2 regions of the Streptomyces sp. NPDC045846 genome follow, and region 2 is predicted to be linked to the other one. Evidence: riboswitches for the same ligand, from Rfam matches in the RefSeq annotation. Region 2 holds a riboswitch; the other holds the start of a gene.
What was found. A riboswitch is a leader RNA that binds a small molecule or an ion and turns the genes downstream of it on or off. The one in region 2 is predicted to bind glycine.

Region 1: linked by a shared signal. The riboswitch ahead of gcvT (glycine cleavage system aminomethyltransferase GcvT) and the one ahead of gcvP (aminomethyl-transferring glycine dehydrogenase) in region 2 are both predicted to bind glycine.

The regions. Positions count from the first base shown of each region.
Region 1 is NZ_JBWKKJ010000009.1:161,588-169,888, forward strand. Features, by position in the region: gene glyA (serine hydroxymethyltransferase) at 140-1,399, opposite strand; gene gcvH (glycine cleavage system protein GcvH) at 1,424-1,798, opposite strand; gene gcvT (glycine cleavage system aminomethyltransferase GcvT) at 1,899-3,023, opposite strand; glycine riboswitch at 3,177-3,274, opposite strand; gene AC07F3_RS25615 (AAA family ATPase) at 3,404-4,072, shown strand; gene AC07F3_RS25620 (enhanced serine sensitivity protein SseB) at 4,166-4,939, shown strand; gene AC07F3_RS25625 (enhanced serine sensitivity protein SseB C-terminal domain-containing protein) at 5,107-5,904, shown strand; gene AC07F3_RS25630 (ABC transporter permease) at 6,293-7,297, shown strand; gene AC07F3_RS25635 (ABC transporter substrate-binding protein) at 7,375-8,301, shown strand, end outside.
Region 2 is NZ_JBWKKJ010000006.1:6,147-14,447, forward strand. Features, by position in the region: gene AC07F3_RS17475 (FHA domain-containing protein) at 1-521, shown strand, start outside; gene ftsR (transcriptional regulator FtsR) at 543-1,286, shown strand; gene AC07F3_RS17485 (bifunctional nuclease family protein) at 1,340-1,813, shown strand; gene AC07F3_RS17490 (MerR family transcriptional regulator) at 2,037-2,624, shown strand; gene AC07F3_RS17495 (DNA polymerase IV) at 2,681-4,165, shown strand; gene AC07F3_RS17500 (PRC-barrel domain-containing protein) at 4,081-4,458, opposite strand; glycine riboswitch at 4,595-4,701, shown strand; gene gcvP (aminomethyl-transferring glycine dehydrogenase) at 4,895-7,780, shown strand; gene AC07F3_RS17510 (DUF5999 family protein) at 7,896-8,102, opposite strand.

The DNA of each region.
Region 1 (8,301 bases), on a different contig from region 2:
TCTGGTAGACGCCGTTGTCTGCCGGGGTGGTGCAGAGCAAAGCAGGCACAGCATGGAATGGGGCACCGCGCTCACTACCCAGTGTGCGCGGTGCCCCGGGGCTTCGTACGGAATGAACCGAGAACTAAAGCGTACGAAACTACTTCAGGCCGGGGTACAGCGGGTGCTTGGCGGCCAGAGCGGACACCCGGGCGGCCAGGGCGTCCTTGTCGAAGTCCGGCTTCAGGGCCTCGGCGATGATGTCGGCGACCTCGCGGAAGTCGTCGTCGCCGAAGCCGCGGGTGGCGAGCGCCGGGGTGCCGATCCGCAGACCCGAGGTGACCATCGGCGGCCGCGGGTCGTTCGGGATGGCGTTGCGGTTGACCGTGATGCCGACCTCGTGGAGGCGGTCCTCGGCCTGCTGGCCGTCGAGCTCCGAGTTGCGCAGGTCCACCAGGACCAGGTGCACGTCGGTACCGCCGGTCAGGACGTCGACGCCGACGGCCTTCACGTCGTCCTGGACCAGGCGCTCGGCCAGGATCCGGGCGCCGTCCAGGGTGCGCTGCTGGCGCTCCTTGAACTCCGGCGAGGCCGCGACCTTGAACGAGACCGCCTTGGCCGCGATCACGTGCTCCAGGGGGCCGCCCTGCTGACCCGGGAAGACCGCGGAGTTGATCTTCTTGGCGAGCTCCTGCGTCGACAGGATGACACCGCCGCGCGGACCGCCGAGGGTCTTGTGCGTGGTGGTGGTCACGACGTGGGCGTGCGGCACCGGGTTGGGGTGCAGCCCCGCGGCGACCAGGCCCGCGAAGTGGGCCATGTCGACCATCAGGTAGGCGCCGACCTCGTCCGCGATCCGGCGGAACGCGGCGAAGTCCAGCTGGCGCGGGTACGCGGACCAGCCGGCCACGATCAGCTGCGGCTTCGACTCCTTGGCCAGGCGCTCGACCTCGGCCATGTCGACCTCGCCGGTCTCGTCGACGTGGTACGGGACCACGTTGTAGAGCTTGCCGGAGAAGTTGATCTTCATGCCGTGGGTCAGGTGGCCGCCGTGGGCCAGGTTCAGACCCATGATCGTGTCGCCCGGCTTGAGCAGCGCGAACATCGCGGCCGCGTTCGCCTGGGCGCCCGAGTGCGGCTGCACGTTGGCGGCCTCGGCGCCGAAGAGCGCCTTGATGCGGTCGATCGCGATCTGCTCGACCACGTCGACGTGCTCGCAGCCGCCGTAGTAGCGGCGACCCGGGTAGCCCTCGGCGTACTTGTTGGTGAGGACCGAGCCCTGGGCCTCCATGACCGCGACCGGAGCGAAGTTCTCCGAGGCGATCATCTCGAGGGTGGACTGCTGACGGTGGAGCTCGGCGTCGACGGCGGCGGCGACGTCCGGGTCCAGCTCGTGGAGGGGCTGGTTCAGAAGCGACATCAGACGATCCCTGTGGTCTCTAGGTCAGCTGGCGAAGTCGGTGTACTCGTCGGCGGAGAGCAGGTCGCCCGGCTCGTCCGTGACCTTCACCTTGAACAGCCAACCGCCCTCGAACGGGGCCGAGTTGACGAGAGAAGGGTCGTCCACGACGTCCTGGTTGGCCTCGACGACCTTGCCGGTGACCGGGGAGTACAGGTCGCTGACCGACTTGGTGGACTCCAGTTCGCCGCAGGTCTCGCCCGCGGTCACCGTGTCGCCCACCTCCGGAAGCTGTACGTACACGACGTCACCGAGCGCGTTGGCCGCGTGCTCCGTGATGCCGACCGTCGACACGCCGTCCTCGGCGGCCGACAGCCACTCGTGCTCCTTGCTGTAGCGCAGCTGCTGCGGGTTGCTCATGACCTGGATTCTCCTGTACGCGGGGGAGTGCTGCTGACGGGGTCTCGCCGTGTGTCTCGCACAGTGGGACGAGAGGGGTGGTGCGAGGGGGACGGGAAGGTCACTTCTCGCGCTTGTAGAAGGGGAGCGCGACGACCTCGTAGGCCTCGTGCGTACCGCGGATGTCGATGCCGACCCCGGCGGTGCCCGGCGCGGCGTGCGCGGCGTCCACGTACGCGATGGCGATCGGCTTGCCCAGCGTCGGGGACGGGGCGCCGGAGGTGACCTCGCCGACGACCTCGCCGTCCGCGACCACGGAGAACCCGGCGCGCGGCACCCGGCGGCCCTCGGCGATCAGCCCGACCAGCTTGCGCGGCGGGTTCGCGGCGGCCTTCTCGGCGGCGGCCTCCAGAGCCGTACGGCCCACGAAGTCGCCGTCCTTCTCGAACTTCACGACCCGGCCGAGACCGGCGTCGAACGGGGTGAGCGCGGTGGTCAGCTCGTGCCCGTACAGCGGCATGCCCGCCTCAAGGCGCAGCGTGTCGCGGCAGGACAGCCCGCAGGGCACCAGGCCCGCGCCCTGGCCGGCCTCGGTCAGCGCGCGCCACAGCTGCTCGGCGTGGTCCGGGGCCACGAACAGCTCGAAGCCGTCCTCGCCGGTGTAGCCGGTGCGGGCGATGAGGGCGGGGACACCGGCGACCGTGCCGGGCAGCCCCGCGTAGTACTTGAGGCCGTCTAGGTCGGCGTCGGTGACGGACTTCAGGATGCCGGAGGACTCGGGGCCCTGGACGGCGATCAGCGCGTAGGCGTCGCGGTCGTCGCGGACCTCGGCGTCGAACCCGGCGGCACGCTCGGTGATCGCGTCGAGCACGATCTGCGCGTTGCCCGCGTTGGCGACCACCATGTACTCGGGGGTCTCCGCCTCGCCCAGGCGGTAGACGATCAGGTCGTCGACGATCCCGCCGTCCTCCTGGCAGATCATCGTGTACCGGGCGCGGCCCGGGCCGATGGTGGCGATGTTGCCGACGAGCGCGTAGTTCAGGGCCTTCATGGCCTCGGGTCCCGTGACCGTGATCTCGCCCATGTGGGACAGGTCGAAGAGCCCGGCGCGGGTGCGTACGGCGTTGTGCTCGTCTCGCTCGCTCCCGTACCGCAGCGGCATGTCCCAGCCCGCGAAGTCGGTCATCGTGGCGCCCAGCGAACGATGCAGGGCATCGAGGGAGGTGAGGCGGGGGGCGTTGCTCATGGATGGTGCTCCAAGGTCCCGGGGCATGACGGTCGAGGACATCCTCCCCATCTGTCATCGGAACCTGAGAGGTTCACCGGCGCGCGCTGCGCGGCACGGCTTGCACCTTGGGTGGGGACGCCCGGCAGGGGACGGCCCGCTTTTCAGATCTGCCTCGTCCGCGCGGTACGGGGCCTGAGAGATTCAAGGGAGGAACTTGCTCCTTCGGCGCCCCAGCTCACAGCTGCTGAGGACTCTCCCGCGCGGATTCGAACGGCCGGTATGCAGTTGGCGCGCACATCATTGCACGCATCCCGGAAGCGGCAAATCGTTGGCGACCTATTACCGTCTCTTTACACTTCGTGGGCAGAGGTCGCGGGACCCGAACAGGGGGGAGTGCCATGACGGTTGGACACAACACGGGCCAGGTGCGGGAGGCGGCCGCGCCACCGGGGCCGGGCCGCGGGGCGCCCCCGCCGCGCGCCCGGCCGGTGGTGGGCGAGGCGGTCCGCGACCTGCGCGGCAGGCCCGGGCACACACCGCCCGAGCTGCTCTTCGACGCGGGCGACGTCGTGGTGGTGTCGGGCCTGCCGGGCAGCGGCAAGACGACGCTGATGCGCCGCACCGTCACGGACCGCCGGATCGACTCGCAGGACACCCGCCGCGCCTGGCAGCGCCGACTGCCCGGCATTCCGTACGCCCTGTACCGACCGCTGACCCGGACCGCGCACTTCGCCAGGACCTGGTGGGCGCTGCGCTCCGGGGACAGCCTCGTCGTGCACGACTGCGGCACCCAGGCGTGGGTGCGGCACTGGCTGGGGCGCGGGGCGCGGCGCAGGGGACGCGCGCTGCGGCTCGTCGTGCTCGACGTGCCGCCCGGCACCGCCCTGGAGGGCCAGGCCAGCCGGGGCCGCTGGGTGTCGAAGTACGCCTTCGCCCGGCACCGCGGCGCCGCCCGCAGGCTCATAGCCCAGGTGGAGGCCGGGCGGCTGCCGACCGGCTGCGCCTCGGCGGTCCTGCTCGACCGCGCGTCGGCCGACGTGCTGCGACGGATCGGCTTCGCCGAGTAGCGGCCCCGGCGCCCACCTGGCACCTTTCCCCGGGCGACGGGTGCGGCGCTAGGGTCGTGGGGCACGACAGCAGTCGGGGGAGAAGGACGGCACATGAACTTTCCGGAGCACGCGTTCGCGCACCCGCACGGCGGCGGAGGCTGGCCGGGCAACGAGCTCGAAGAGGCCCTGGCGGCCGCGCTCGGCCACCCCGACGCGGGACCCAGGCTGATAGAGGTGCTCGGCCGCAACGCGGTGTGGGTGCCGCTGCCCAACGGCGGCGGCCAGGACAGCGCCGACCTCGACCTGCCCACCATGGAGCTCGGGGGCGCCCCCTACGTCCCGGTGTACAGCTCCGAGCAGCAGTTCCTTCAGTGCGTCGGCTCCCACATGTCGTTCGCCGTGGCCCCCGCCGTCGAGTTCGCCCGAGGTCTGCCGCCGCAGCTCGGCATCGTGGTCAACCCCGAGGGCGCGGTCGGGGTGCCACTGCCCCCGCCCGCCGTCGCCGAGCTGTGCCGTACGGGGCGTACCGCGCTCGACGGACCCGCGTCCGGTGCCCGGGTACGTCTCTTCGAGCCGGACTGGCAGGAGGACCCGGTCGACTTCCTGGCGGCCGCGTCCGAGGAGTTCGAGGCGACCGGCGTGGTGCTCAGCGCCCGCCGCGCGCTCGCCTCCATCGAGGGCGATTCGCCCACGCTCTTCATCGGCGTGGAGTTCTCCACCTGGGACGGGGCGGGCCGCAACGCCCCCATGGAGGCGCTGGGCCGGGCTCTTGGCCGGGTCCCGGTGGGCTGGCCGGTCAACCTGGTCCTGCTCGACGTGACCCAGGATCCGGTCGCCACCTGGATGCGCGAGCGGGTGCGGCCCTTCTACACGCGGGCCCAGTAGCGGCCGCCGGGTCGGTCGCGGCCGGTCCCGCCGGGTCATGGCGGTGTCTGTGCGGCGGCTTAACCTGGTTTCATGACCCTTGCATCCCCGCAGCCGCACGCGTGTGCCCGGGGCTGCGTGGCGGCGCAGGCGTCGGCACGGTGGATCGAAGAGGGGCGGGACCCAGGGTGAGCGCGTCAGGCACCGCGGCGGCCGGGCAGGTCGAGCACATGCTGCGCCAGGTGACGCCCGGGCGCTACGACGTGTACGAGGCGCTGCTGCACGCGCTCGCGGACCCCGCCACCGGCCAGGTCTGGATGCTGCTGTGGAACGGCCGGCCCGGCTCCCCGGACGCCCAGTACGGAAACATGGAGGTCGACGGCGTCGCCTACGCGCCCTGTGTGACCTCCGCCCAGGAGCTCGCCGCCAGCGGCTGGAACCGGGCGCACGAAGTGGCGGGCGCCCTGGAAGTGGCCCGCGCCCTCTACCCCGACCGGTACGGGATCTGGCTCAATCCGCACGCCCCCGGCGGCGGCGTCGGCATCCCGTGGACCGATCTGCGCCGGATCGCCACCGGCCTCGACCGGATGCCCGCGGGGCCGCTCCGGCTCTCCGAACCGGCCGTGGAGATCCCGCAGTTCTACGCCCTGCTCGCGCAGCACGCGCACCGCACCCCCGCGGTGCGCTCGCTGCGCCGGGCCTGGGTGCAGCCCGCGCTCGGCACCCCGTACCTCGCGATCGGGCTCGACCTCTACGACACCGGCCCGCGGTCGGTCGACGCGGTGCGGGCGATGATGCAGCAGTCCATCGCCGCGGTGCCGGACGGGCTCGCGGTGTCCACGGTCGCGATGTCCGACGAGTACGACCCGGTCGCCATGTGGCTCAAGGCCGGGGCCCGCCCGTTCTACGACCGCGAGGCGCCCGCCGCCCCGGCGCCGGGTACCGCCGGGTACGGCTACCCGCCGGCCGCCCCGCGCACGTACTGAATCCCTCCCGGCGCGGCACACCAACCGGGACAGAACCCGTCAACTTCCCCAGCGCGTAACGGGAATGTCCGTTCTGGTGGGGCGAAGACCGCAATAGGGCACCGCGTCACTTGCGCCCCAACTTCCCCATGTCCGCCCCTGGTTCACAGGCGTCCGGATAACGGAAACCCTCTCTCCGCATCACGTTTACGCATACATTCGCCGCCAGGTCTGGCGGGTGATCGCGAGGCCATTGAAGACTCCCGGCATGCAGGGCCGTTCGGGCCCTTGTGCGAGCAGCTCGACCCGCTGCCCGGTGTCGCCCTCCGCTCGCACTGCTGATGGGAACGCGCCGCTACAGCGGCAAGTGCGGGCCGGTCACCGCCGGTTGAGAGGGGTCCTTGCCACGATGACGGCACCATTGCACGACACACCCGCCGACGCGGACCCGACCGCGGACGTCAGCGTCACGCCCAGCGGCGAGACCAGAACGGTCGAGGGGCGGTCGCTGGGCCGTATCGCCTGGAACCGGCTGAAGAAGGACAAGCTCGCCCTCACCGGTGGCATCGTTGTCGTGTTCCTGGTCCTCGTCGCGATCTTCGCGCCGTTGATCGTCGACGCGTTCGGCCACCCGCCGGACGACTTCCACGAGGACCAGATCGACCCGCTGCTCTCCACGCCGATCGGGAGCTGGGGCGGCATCAACTCGCACTTCCTGCTGGGAGTTGAGCCGGTCAACGGCCGCGACGTGTTCAGCCGGATCGTCTACGGAGCGCGGATCTCGCTGCTCGTCGGCTTCCTCGCGGCGGTCTTCGCGGTGCTCGTCGGCACCGTGCTCGGCGTGATCGCCGGCTACTTCGGCGGCTGGCTCGACGCCATCATCAGCCGCGTGATGGACATGCTGCTCTCCTTCCCGCAGCTGCTCTTCATCATCGCGCTGATCTCCGTGGTGCCCACCCAGCTCTTCGGGCTCAGCGGCACCGGGGTCCGGCTGCTCGTGATGATCCTGGTCATCGGCTTCTTCGGATGGCCGTACGTCGGGCGCATCGTGCGCGGCCAGACGCTGTCACTGCGCGAGCGCGAGTACGTCGAGGCGGCGCGCAGCCTCGGCGCGGGCCGCGGCTACATCCTGTTCAAGGAGCTGCTGCCCAACCTGATCGCGCCGATCACCGTCTACATGACGCTGATGATCCCGACGAACATCCTCACCGAGGCGGCGCTCAGCTTCCTGGGGGCGGGCGTCAAGCCGCCCACGGCCTCCTGGGGGCAGATGCTGTCGACGGCTATCGCGACCTACCAGTCCGATCCGATGTTCATGATCATCCCGGGTCTGGCGATCTTCATCACCGTGATGGCGTTCAACCTCTTCGGCGACGGCGTCCGCGACGCCTTCGACCCGAAGGGCACCCGCTGATGCGGGAATTCGAAGACTCCGGCCCGGCGCACCGCACGGGCCGCGACACCCAAGACGCCCACTACGGAGGAAGCGAGATCGTGACAACCCTAGGTTCATCGAGGCGAAAGACGGCCGCCGGCGCGGCCATCGTCGTTGCGGCTCTGCTGTCCACCGCGGCCTGCGGCGGAGGCGGCAGCAGCGACGGCAAGGGCGGCAAGGCCCCCGGCTTCAACGCGGCCAACAGCAAGCTCGCGAACGCGTCGACGAAGAAGGGCGGGGAGCTCAAGTTCGTCGGCACCCAGGACGCCGACTCCTGGGACCCGCAGCGCGGTTACTACGGCTTCATGTGGGACTACGCGCGCTACTACACGCGCACGCTGATCACCTACAAGCCCGCCCCGGGCAAGGAGAGCGAGACGCTCGTCCCGGACATCGCGACGGGTCTCGCGGACGTCTCGGCGGACAAGAAGACGTACACGTACCACCTGAAGGACGGCGTCAAGTGGGAGGACGGCAAGCCCGTCACCTCCAAGGACGTCAAGTACGGCATCGAGCGCATCTGGGCGCAGGACGTCATCTCCGGCGGCCCCGTCTACCTGAAGGACGTCCTCGACCCGACCGGTGAGTACAAGGGTCCCTACAAGGACACCTCTGCCGACAAGCTGGGCCTGAAGGCGATCGAGACGCCGGACGACAAGACCATCGTCTTCAAGCTGCCGGCGCCCAACGTCGACTTCCAGCAGATGCTGGCCATGCCGTCGGGCAGCCCGGTCCGCCAGGACAAGGACACCCAGTCGAAGTACGGTCTGAAGCCCTTCTCGCTCGGCCCGTACAAGTGGCAGTCCTACGAGCCCAACAAGTCGATGGTCCTCGTCCGCAACGAGAACTGGGACCAGAAGACGGACGACGTCCGCAAGGCCCTGCCGGACAAGATCAGCCTCACCCTGCTGACCAGCGCCGACGACATGGACAGCCGTCTCATCAACGGTGACTACGACGTCGACCTCAACGGCACCGGCCTC
Region 2 (8,301 bases):
GTACGAGGTGCGGGCACAGCAATGCTGCCGCCAGCCGTTTCTGCTCCAACTGCGGTGCCCCGCTGCGGCCGGGTGTCGTTCCGGAGCGCGCCTCCGAGACCACCTCGACCATCTCGATCTCCGGTCTCGAGGCGTACGACGCCGAGGTGACGGGCCAGACGCAGCTGCCCTCGCTCTCCCCGGAGGCGCAGGCCGCCGTCGACGCCCTGCCGCAGGGCTCGGCGCTCCTGGTGGTGCGCCGCGGGCCGAACTCGGGAAGCCGCTTCCTCCTGGACGGCGAGCTGACCACGGCGGGCCGCCACCCGCAGAGCGACATCTTCCTGGACGACGTGACGGTCTCGCGCCGCCACGTGGAGTTCCGGCGCGGTCCTGACGGGCGCTTCACCGTCTCCGACGTCGGCAGCCTCAACGGCACGTACGTGAACCGCGAGCGGATCGACTCCGTCGACCTGGCCAACGGCGACGAGGTCCAGATCGGGAAGTACCGGCTGGTCTTCTACGCGAGCCAGCGCGCGCTCTGAGCACCGGCCAGGGAAGGTTCCATGCTGCAGACACCGACGGGCGGTGCCGGATCCGGCACCGCCGCCGCGGGCGGCCGGCTGATGAGCATCGGCGGGGTGCTCAACCAGCTGCGGGACGAATTTCCCGAGGTGACGATCTCCAAGATCCGGTTCTTGGAGTCCGAGGGCCTGGTGGAGCCGCGGCGTACGCCGTCCGGGTACCGCAAATTCAGTGCCGAGGACGTCGAGCGGCTGGCCCAGGTGCTGCGGATGCAGCGGGACCACTATCTGCCGCTCCGGGTCATCCGCGAGCACCTGGACGCCCTGGGCCGCGGTGAGCAGCCTTCCCTGCCCGCACCGGGCGGGTCCCGGGAGCTGCTCGACGGCCTCGGCGAGCCCGACGCCGACCGTCCCACGGCCGCCCGGGTGGGCCGGGCCGAGCTGATGGCGGCCGCCGAGGTCACCGAGGCGGAGCTGGCCGAGTGGGAGTCGTACGGGCTGGTCACGCCGGGTCCCGAGGGCGGCTTCGACGCGGAGTCGGTGAATGTGGCACGTCTTGTGGCGGATCTGGGGCGGTTCGGTCTGGAACCGCGCCATCTGCGTGCGGTGAAGGCCGCCGCGGACCGCGAGGCGGGGCTGATCGAGCAGGTGGTCGCACCCTTGCGGCTGCACCGCAATCCGCAGACCAGGGCCCATGCGGAGGCCACCACGAAGGAGCTCGCGGCCCTCTCCGTGCGGCTCCACGCGGCCCTGGTGCAGACCGCTCTGGGTGTCCGGCTTCACTGATCTTGTAGGTGCCCGACTACCCAAACCTGCCGAGCACGTCCTAGGGTTGCTGTGTGAACGAGCTCGACGTCGTGGGTGTCCGGGTGGAAATGCCCTCCAACCAACCGATCGTGCTCCTGCGTGAAGTGGGAGGCGATCGGTACCTCCCCATCTGGATCGGTCCGGGGGAGGCGACCGCGATCGCCTTCGCCCAGCAGGGGATGGCGCCGGCGCGGCCCTTGACGCACGACCTTTTCAAGGACGTGCTGGAGGCCGTGGGCCAGGAGCTGACCGAGGTCCGCATCACGGACCTGCGCGAAGGCGTCTTCTACGCGGAGCTGGTCTTTGCCAGTGGGGTCGAGGTGAGCGCCCGGCCGTCCGATGCCATAGCGCTGGCCCTGCGCACCGGAACGCCGATCTACGGCAGTGACGGTGTCCTCGACGACGCGGGCATCGCCATCCCGGACGAGCAGGAGGACGAGGTGGAGAAGTTCCGCGAGTTCCTCGACCAGATCTCGCCCGAGGACTTCGGCACCAACAGCCAGTGAGCTCCGGATACGCGTGATCCGGCGGCCCTCGCGAGGACGGCGTGCGCGGTGCGTGCGCCGGGGGTGTTTCGGCGCATTCGAGTAGCCTTTCCCGTCGAGAGTCACGGGAAACCACTCTCAGGGTGATTATCACTCGGCGTGCCGAGTGTGGCGATCGTTGACGCACCCCGAGTGACTGCCTACCGTCGAGTGGGCAGGTCAAGGACGGAGGGTCGGCGTGAGAATGAGCGGCGACGGTACGGCAGGGGGCGCTCCCGGACGTAGTCCGGGGGAGGGCGGGCCGTACCCGCTCCACAGCAGTGCGGCCGACCCGAGTACCGAAACGATCGGATACCGGGGGCCGACCGCGTGCGCGGCGGCGGGGATCACCTACCGACAGCTCGACTACTGGGCCCGCACCGGCCTGGTCGAGCCCAGTGTCCGTCCGGCGTACGGATCGGGCACCCAGCGTCTCTACAGCTTCCGGGACGTCGTCGTCCTGAAGATCGTCAAGCGCTTCCTGGACACCGGCGTAGCCCTCCAGAACATCCGCGCGGCCGTACAGCACCTGCGGGAGCGCGGCTTTCGCGACCTGGAGCGGATGACGCTGATGAGCGACGGGGCCACGGTGTACGAGTGCTCGTCCCCGGACGAGGTCGTGAACCTGCTCCAGGGCGGCCAGGGCATCTTCGGGATCGCCGTGGGCGTGGTGTGGCGGGACGTCGAGGCGGCCCTGTCGCAGCTGCACGGCGAGCGCGTGGACACCGGCGAGACCCTCGTCGGGCACAACCCGGCCGACGAGCTGGCCAGACGGCGCAACCGCGCTGTCTGACCCCTCCGGCGGCGCCGCCGGGCCGATTGTCAGTGGCGTACGGCAGCATCGGTCGTGTGAGAGCCGCGCCGACCATCCTGCATCTGGACATGGATGCCTTCTTCGCCGCCGCGGAGCAGGCGTCGAAGCCGAGCCTGCGCGGAAAGCCGGTCATCGTGGGCGGGCTCGGGCCGCGCGGGGTGGTCTCGACGGCGTCGTACGAGGCCAGACGGTTCGGGGTGCGCTCGGCGATGCCAATGGCGCAGGCCCGCAGGCTCTGTCCGAACGCGGCCTATCTGGTGCCGCGCTTCCAGCTGTACCGCACGATCAGCGAGCAGGTGATGGAGCTGCTCGGGCGGCTGTCCCCGCTGGTCGAGCCGTTGAGCCTGGACGAGGCCTTCGTGGACCTGGAGGCGGGCGGGGTGGCCTTCGGGTCGGCCTCGGCCCGGGAGGCCGGTGAGCGGCTGCGCAGGGACATCAGGGCGGTCACCGGGCTGAGCGGATCGGTCGGGCTCGCCGGATCCAAGATGCTCGCCAAGATCGCCTCCGAGCAGGCGAAGCCGGACGGGCTCGTGCTGATAGAACCGGGCACCGAGCGGGAGCTCCTCGCGCCGATGACGGTGCGCACCCTGCCGGGCGTCGGGCCGGCCACCGGGGAGCATCTGCGGCGGGCCGGGATGGCCACGGTCGCCGACCTCGTCGAGGCGGGCGAGGACGAGCTCGTACGGCTGCTGGGGAAGTCGCACGGGGCGTCGCTGTACCGGATGGCGGCGGGGTACGACGACCGGCCGGTGGTGGCCGAGCGGGACGCCAAGTCGGTGTCGGTGGAGGACACCTTCGACATCGACCTCCACGACCGGGTGCGGATCACGACCGAGGTGGGGCGGCTCGCGGACCGGTGCGTGCAGCGGCTGCGCGGGTCCGGGCACTCGGGCCGGACCATCGTGCTGAAGGTCCGCCGCTACGACTTCTCGACGCTGACCCGGTCCGAGACGCTGCGCGGTCCCACGGACGACCCGGCGGTGGTGCGCGAGGCCGCCGGGCGCCTGCTCGACTCCGTGGACACCACCGGTGGTGTCCGGCTGCTCGGCGTGGGGGTCAGCGGGCTCGCCGACTTCACGCAGGAGGACCTGTTCGCTCAGGCAGCGGGGGAGCGGGCGGAGGAGGAGCCCGAGGGCGAGCAGGGCCCGGCGGAGCCCGTGGAGGCGGAGCCCGAACCGGATCCGGCGCAGCGGCGGTGGCTGGCCGGGCACGACGTGCGCCATGCCGAGTACGGGCCGGGGTGGGTGCAGGGCAGCGGGGTCGGCCGGGTCACCGTGCGCTTCGAGACGCCGACGTCAGCGGGGCCCGGCCGGGTGCGCACCTTCCGGGTGGACGATCCCGGCCTCACGGTCTCGGAGCCGCTGCCGCTCGTCGAGGGAACGGACGCGGCGAGGGGCGAGGGCGAGGGTGAGGCCGGGGAGGCTGTCGTCGGGGGTCAGATGTCGCCGCCCGCGAGCCGGCCGAAGTCGCGGTCGGACGGCGGCGGGCCGGGGTCGGGGGCCGCGATGTCCAGACCGTAGTGGTGGTAGAGCTGGAGCTCCTGGTCCGGGGAGAGGTGGCGGCCCACGCCGAAGTCGGGCGCGTCCTTGATCAGGGCACGGTCGTACGGGACGTGCAGGGCCTCCTCGACCAGGGTGCTGGGTTCCAGGGGGACGAAGGCGTCCCGGCTGAACAGGCCGGTGCGCACCGCGGCCCACTCGGGTGCGCCCGTCGCGTCGTCGAGGTAGACCTCGTCCACCGTTCCGATCTTGCGTCCACTGCGGTCGTACGCCTTGCGGCCGATCAGGCTGCGCGGATCGATATCGGTCTGCACGGTCCCTCCAACTGGTCGCAACCGGTTACAACTGCTCCATAAGCACTACGAAAGTGCACATCGTGAGTGTTGGCCACTTGAGACATGGAACAAAGAATCGGGCTCGGACCTCGCTGGTAGGCTGGCAAACGGCTGCTGACCCCGTGCGGGAGAGCCCTCCGGCGAGCTCCCTGAGTTCGCGGCGGGCGCCGAAGGAGCAACTCCTCCCCGGAATCTCTCAGGCCCACGGACCGCACGGACGAGGTCACTCTGGAAAGCAGGACGGGGGAAGCACGGGCACTCCGGCCCGGGCGGAACCTTTCCTCACCGACGGTGAAAACCGGGTCGCTGCCACGCGCCCGGTGAAGCTCTCAGGTTGAGATGACAGAGGGGGAGGCCGTCCGGGCACCCGCGCCGTGGTGCCCCTCGCAGGTCGTGCGACCAGGAGGCCTCCGTAATGACCGCCAACCGCATTCCGCTCAGCAGCCTTGAGCGTGGCATCCCGTTCGAGCAGCGCCACATCGGGCCCGATGCCGGGGCCCAGGCGAAGATGCTCGCGCAGGTCGGCTACGGCTCGCTCGACGAGCTGACCGCCGCCGCCGTTCCCGACGTCATCAAGAGCGCCGGGGCGCTGGGGCTGCCCGAGGCGCGGACCGAGGCCGAGGTGCTCGCCGAGCTGCGCCGGCTCGCCGACCGCAACCAGGTGCTCGCCCCCATGATCGGTCTTGGCTACTACGGCACCTTCACGCCGCCGGTGATCCTGCGCAACGTCATGGAGAACCCGGCCTGGTACACGGCGTACACGCCCTACCAGCCGGAGATCTCGCAGGGCCGCCTGGAGGCGCTGCTCAACTTCCAGACCATGGTCGCCGAGCTGACCGGCCTGCCCACCTCGGGCGCCTCGCTGCTCGACGAGGGCACCGCCGCCGCCGAGGCGCTCGCCCTGTCCCGGCGCGTGGGCAAGGTCAAGGGCGGGGTCTTCCTGGTCGACGCCGACACCCTGCCGCAGACCGTCGCCGTGATTCAGACGCGCGCCGAGCCGACCGGCGTCGAGGTCGTCGTCGCCGACCTGAGCGAGGGCATCCCCGCCGAGATCGCCGAGCGCGGCGTCTTCGGCGTGCTGCTCCAGTACCCCGGCGCCTCCGGCCAGGTCCGCGACCTCAAGCCCGTCATCGACGCGGCCCACGAGCTCGGCGCGATCGTCACCGTCGCCGCCGACCTGCTCGCGCTCACGCTGCTCGCCTCGCCCGGCTCGCTCGGCGCCGACATCGCCGTCGGCACGACCCAGCGCTTCGGCGTCCCGATGGGCTTCGGCGGCCCGCACGCCGGATTCATGGCGGTCCAGGAGAAGTTCGCCCGCAGCCTGCCCGGCCGCCTGGTCGGCGTCTCCGTCGACGCGGACGGCAACAAGGCCTACCGGCTGGCCCTGCAGACCCGTGAGCAGCACATCCGCCGCGAGAAGGCCACCAGCAACATCTGCACCGCGCAGGTGCTGCTGGCCGTCATGGCCGGGATGTACGCCGTCTACCACGGCCCGGACGGGCTGCGGCAGATCGCCCGGCGCACCCACCGCTACGCCGTCCTGCTCGCCGAGGGCCTGAGGGCCGCCGGGGTCGACGTCGTGCACGGCGCCTACTTCGACACGCTGACCGTGCGGGTGCCGGGCAAGGCCGCCGAGGCCGTCGCCGCCGCCCGCGAGGGCGGGGTCAACCTGCACCTGGTCGACGCGGACACCGTCTCCCTCGCCTGCGACGAGACCACCACGCGGGCCCAACTCGCCGCCGTCTGGGCCGCGTTCGGGGTCGACGCCGATGTGGAGGCGCTGGACGAGACGGCCGCCGACACGCTGCCCGACGCCCTGCTGCGTACCGATGACTTCCTGACCCACCCGGTCTTCCACCAGCACCGCTCCGAGACCGCGATGCTGCGCTACCTGCGCAAGCTCGCCGACCGCGACTACGCGCTGGACCGCGGCATGATCCCGCTCGGCTCCTGCACCATGAAGCTGAACGCGACCACCGAGATGGAGCCGGTGACCTGGCCCGAGTTCGGGCAGATGCACCCCTTCGCGCCGGTCGAGCAGGCCGCCGGCTACCTGACGCTCATCCGTGAGCTGGAGGAGCGGCTCGCCGAGGTCACCGGGTACGACGCGGTGTCCATCCAGCCCAACGCCGGTTCGCAGGGCGAGCTCGCGGGCCTGCTCGCGGTCCGCGCCTACCACCGCGCCAACGGCGACACCCAGCGCACCATCTGCCTCATCCCGTCCTCCGCGCACGGCACCAACGCCGCGAGCGCCGTGATGGCCGGCATGAAGGTCGTCGTCGTCAAGACCGCCGACGACGGCGAGGTCGACGCGGACGACCTGCGCGCCAAGATCGAGCAGTACCGCGACGAACTGTCGGTGCTGATGATCACCTACCCGTCCACGCACGGGGTGTTCGAGGAGCACGTCGCGGAGATCTGCGGTCTGGTCCACGAGGCCGGCGGCCAGGTGTACGTCGACGGTGCCAACCTCAACGCCCTGGTGGGCCTCGCCAAGCCGGGCAAGTTCGGCGGCGACGTCTCGCACCTGAACCTGCACAAGACGTTCTGCATCCCGCACGGCGGCGGTGGCCCCGGCGTCGGCCCGGTCGGCGTGCGCGCGCACCTCGCGCCGTACCTGCCGAACCACCCGCTCCAGCCGTCCGCCGGTCCCGAGACGGGCGTCGGCCCGATCTCGGCCGCGCCGTGGGGCTCCGCGGGCATCCTGCCCATCTCGTGGGCGTACGTACGTCTCATGGGCGGCGAGGGCCTCAAGCGCGCGACCCAGGTCGCCGTGCTCGCCGCCAACTACATCGCCAAGCGCCTCGAGCCGCACTACCCGGTGCTCTACACGGGCCCGAACGGGCTCGTCGCGCACGAGTGCATCGTGGACCTGCGGCCGCTGTCCAAGGCGACCGGCGTCAGCGTCGACGACATCGCCAAGCGCCTGATCGACTACGGCTTCCACGCGCCGACCATGTCGTTCCCGGTGGCCGGCACGCTGATGATCGAGCCCACCGAGTCCGAGGACCTGAACGAGATCGACCGGTTCTGCGACACGATGATCGCGATCCGCGGCGAGATCGAGAAGGTCGCCTCCGGCGCCTGGCCGGCCGACGACAACCCGCTGGCCAACGCCCCGCACACCGCGGCGGCGCTCGGCGGCGAGTGGAACCACGCCTACAGCCGCGAGGAGGCCGTCTTCCCGGCCGGTGTCTCGGCCGCCGACAAGTACTGGCCGCCGGTCCGCCGCATCGACGGCGCCTTCGGCGACCGCAACCTGGTCTGCTCCTGCCCGCCCCTGGACGAGTACGACAACTGACCGGACATGCGTAAGGGCCGGTTCGGGGGATGTTCCCCGGGCCGGCCCTTGTGTTGTCCGTACGGAACGCGTCCGCGGGGACGGGTCCGTACGAGAACTGCCGAACGAGGCCGCGTCAGGCGGCCGTCGCCACCTGCTCCGCCGTGAGCGACCGGTGCGGGGCGATGATCTGCCCGTCCGGCAGCAGCTCACCGGTGTCCTCGAAGAGCAGGACACCGTTGCACAGCAGGCTCCACCCCTGCTCCGGGTGGTGTGCCACGGGCTTCGCGGCTTCCCGGTCGGCGGAGAAGGCTGTAGGGCAGGCTGGCTGGTGCTGGCACATGGATGCGTTCTTTCGCTGCGTCGTGGTGAGTGTGCTGCGGCTCGATGCGTTGTTCATGGCCGCCCCCCGTAGTCAGTCGGTCGGTCCGATCCCAGTGTTGCCCCACGGGCGTCAATCCGCAGGGATTTCGCGGCAGCGCTTCCTACTGCTTAATGACGTATCACCCGTGCGGACGGTTCAGCTCAACTGGCCTGTCTTT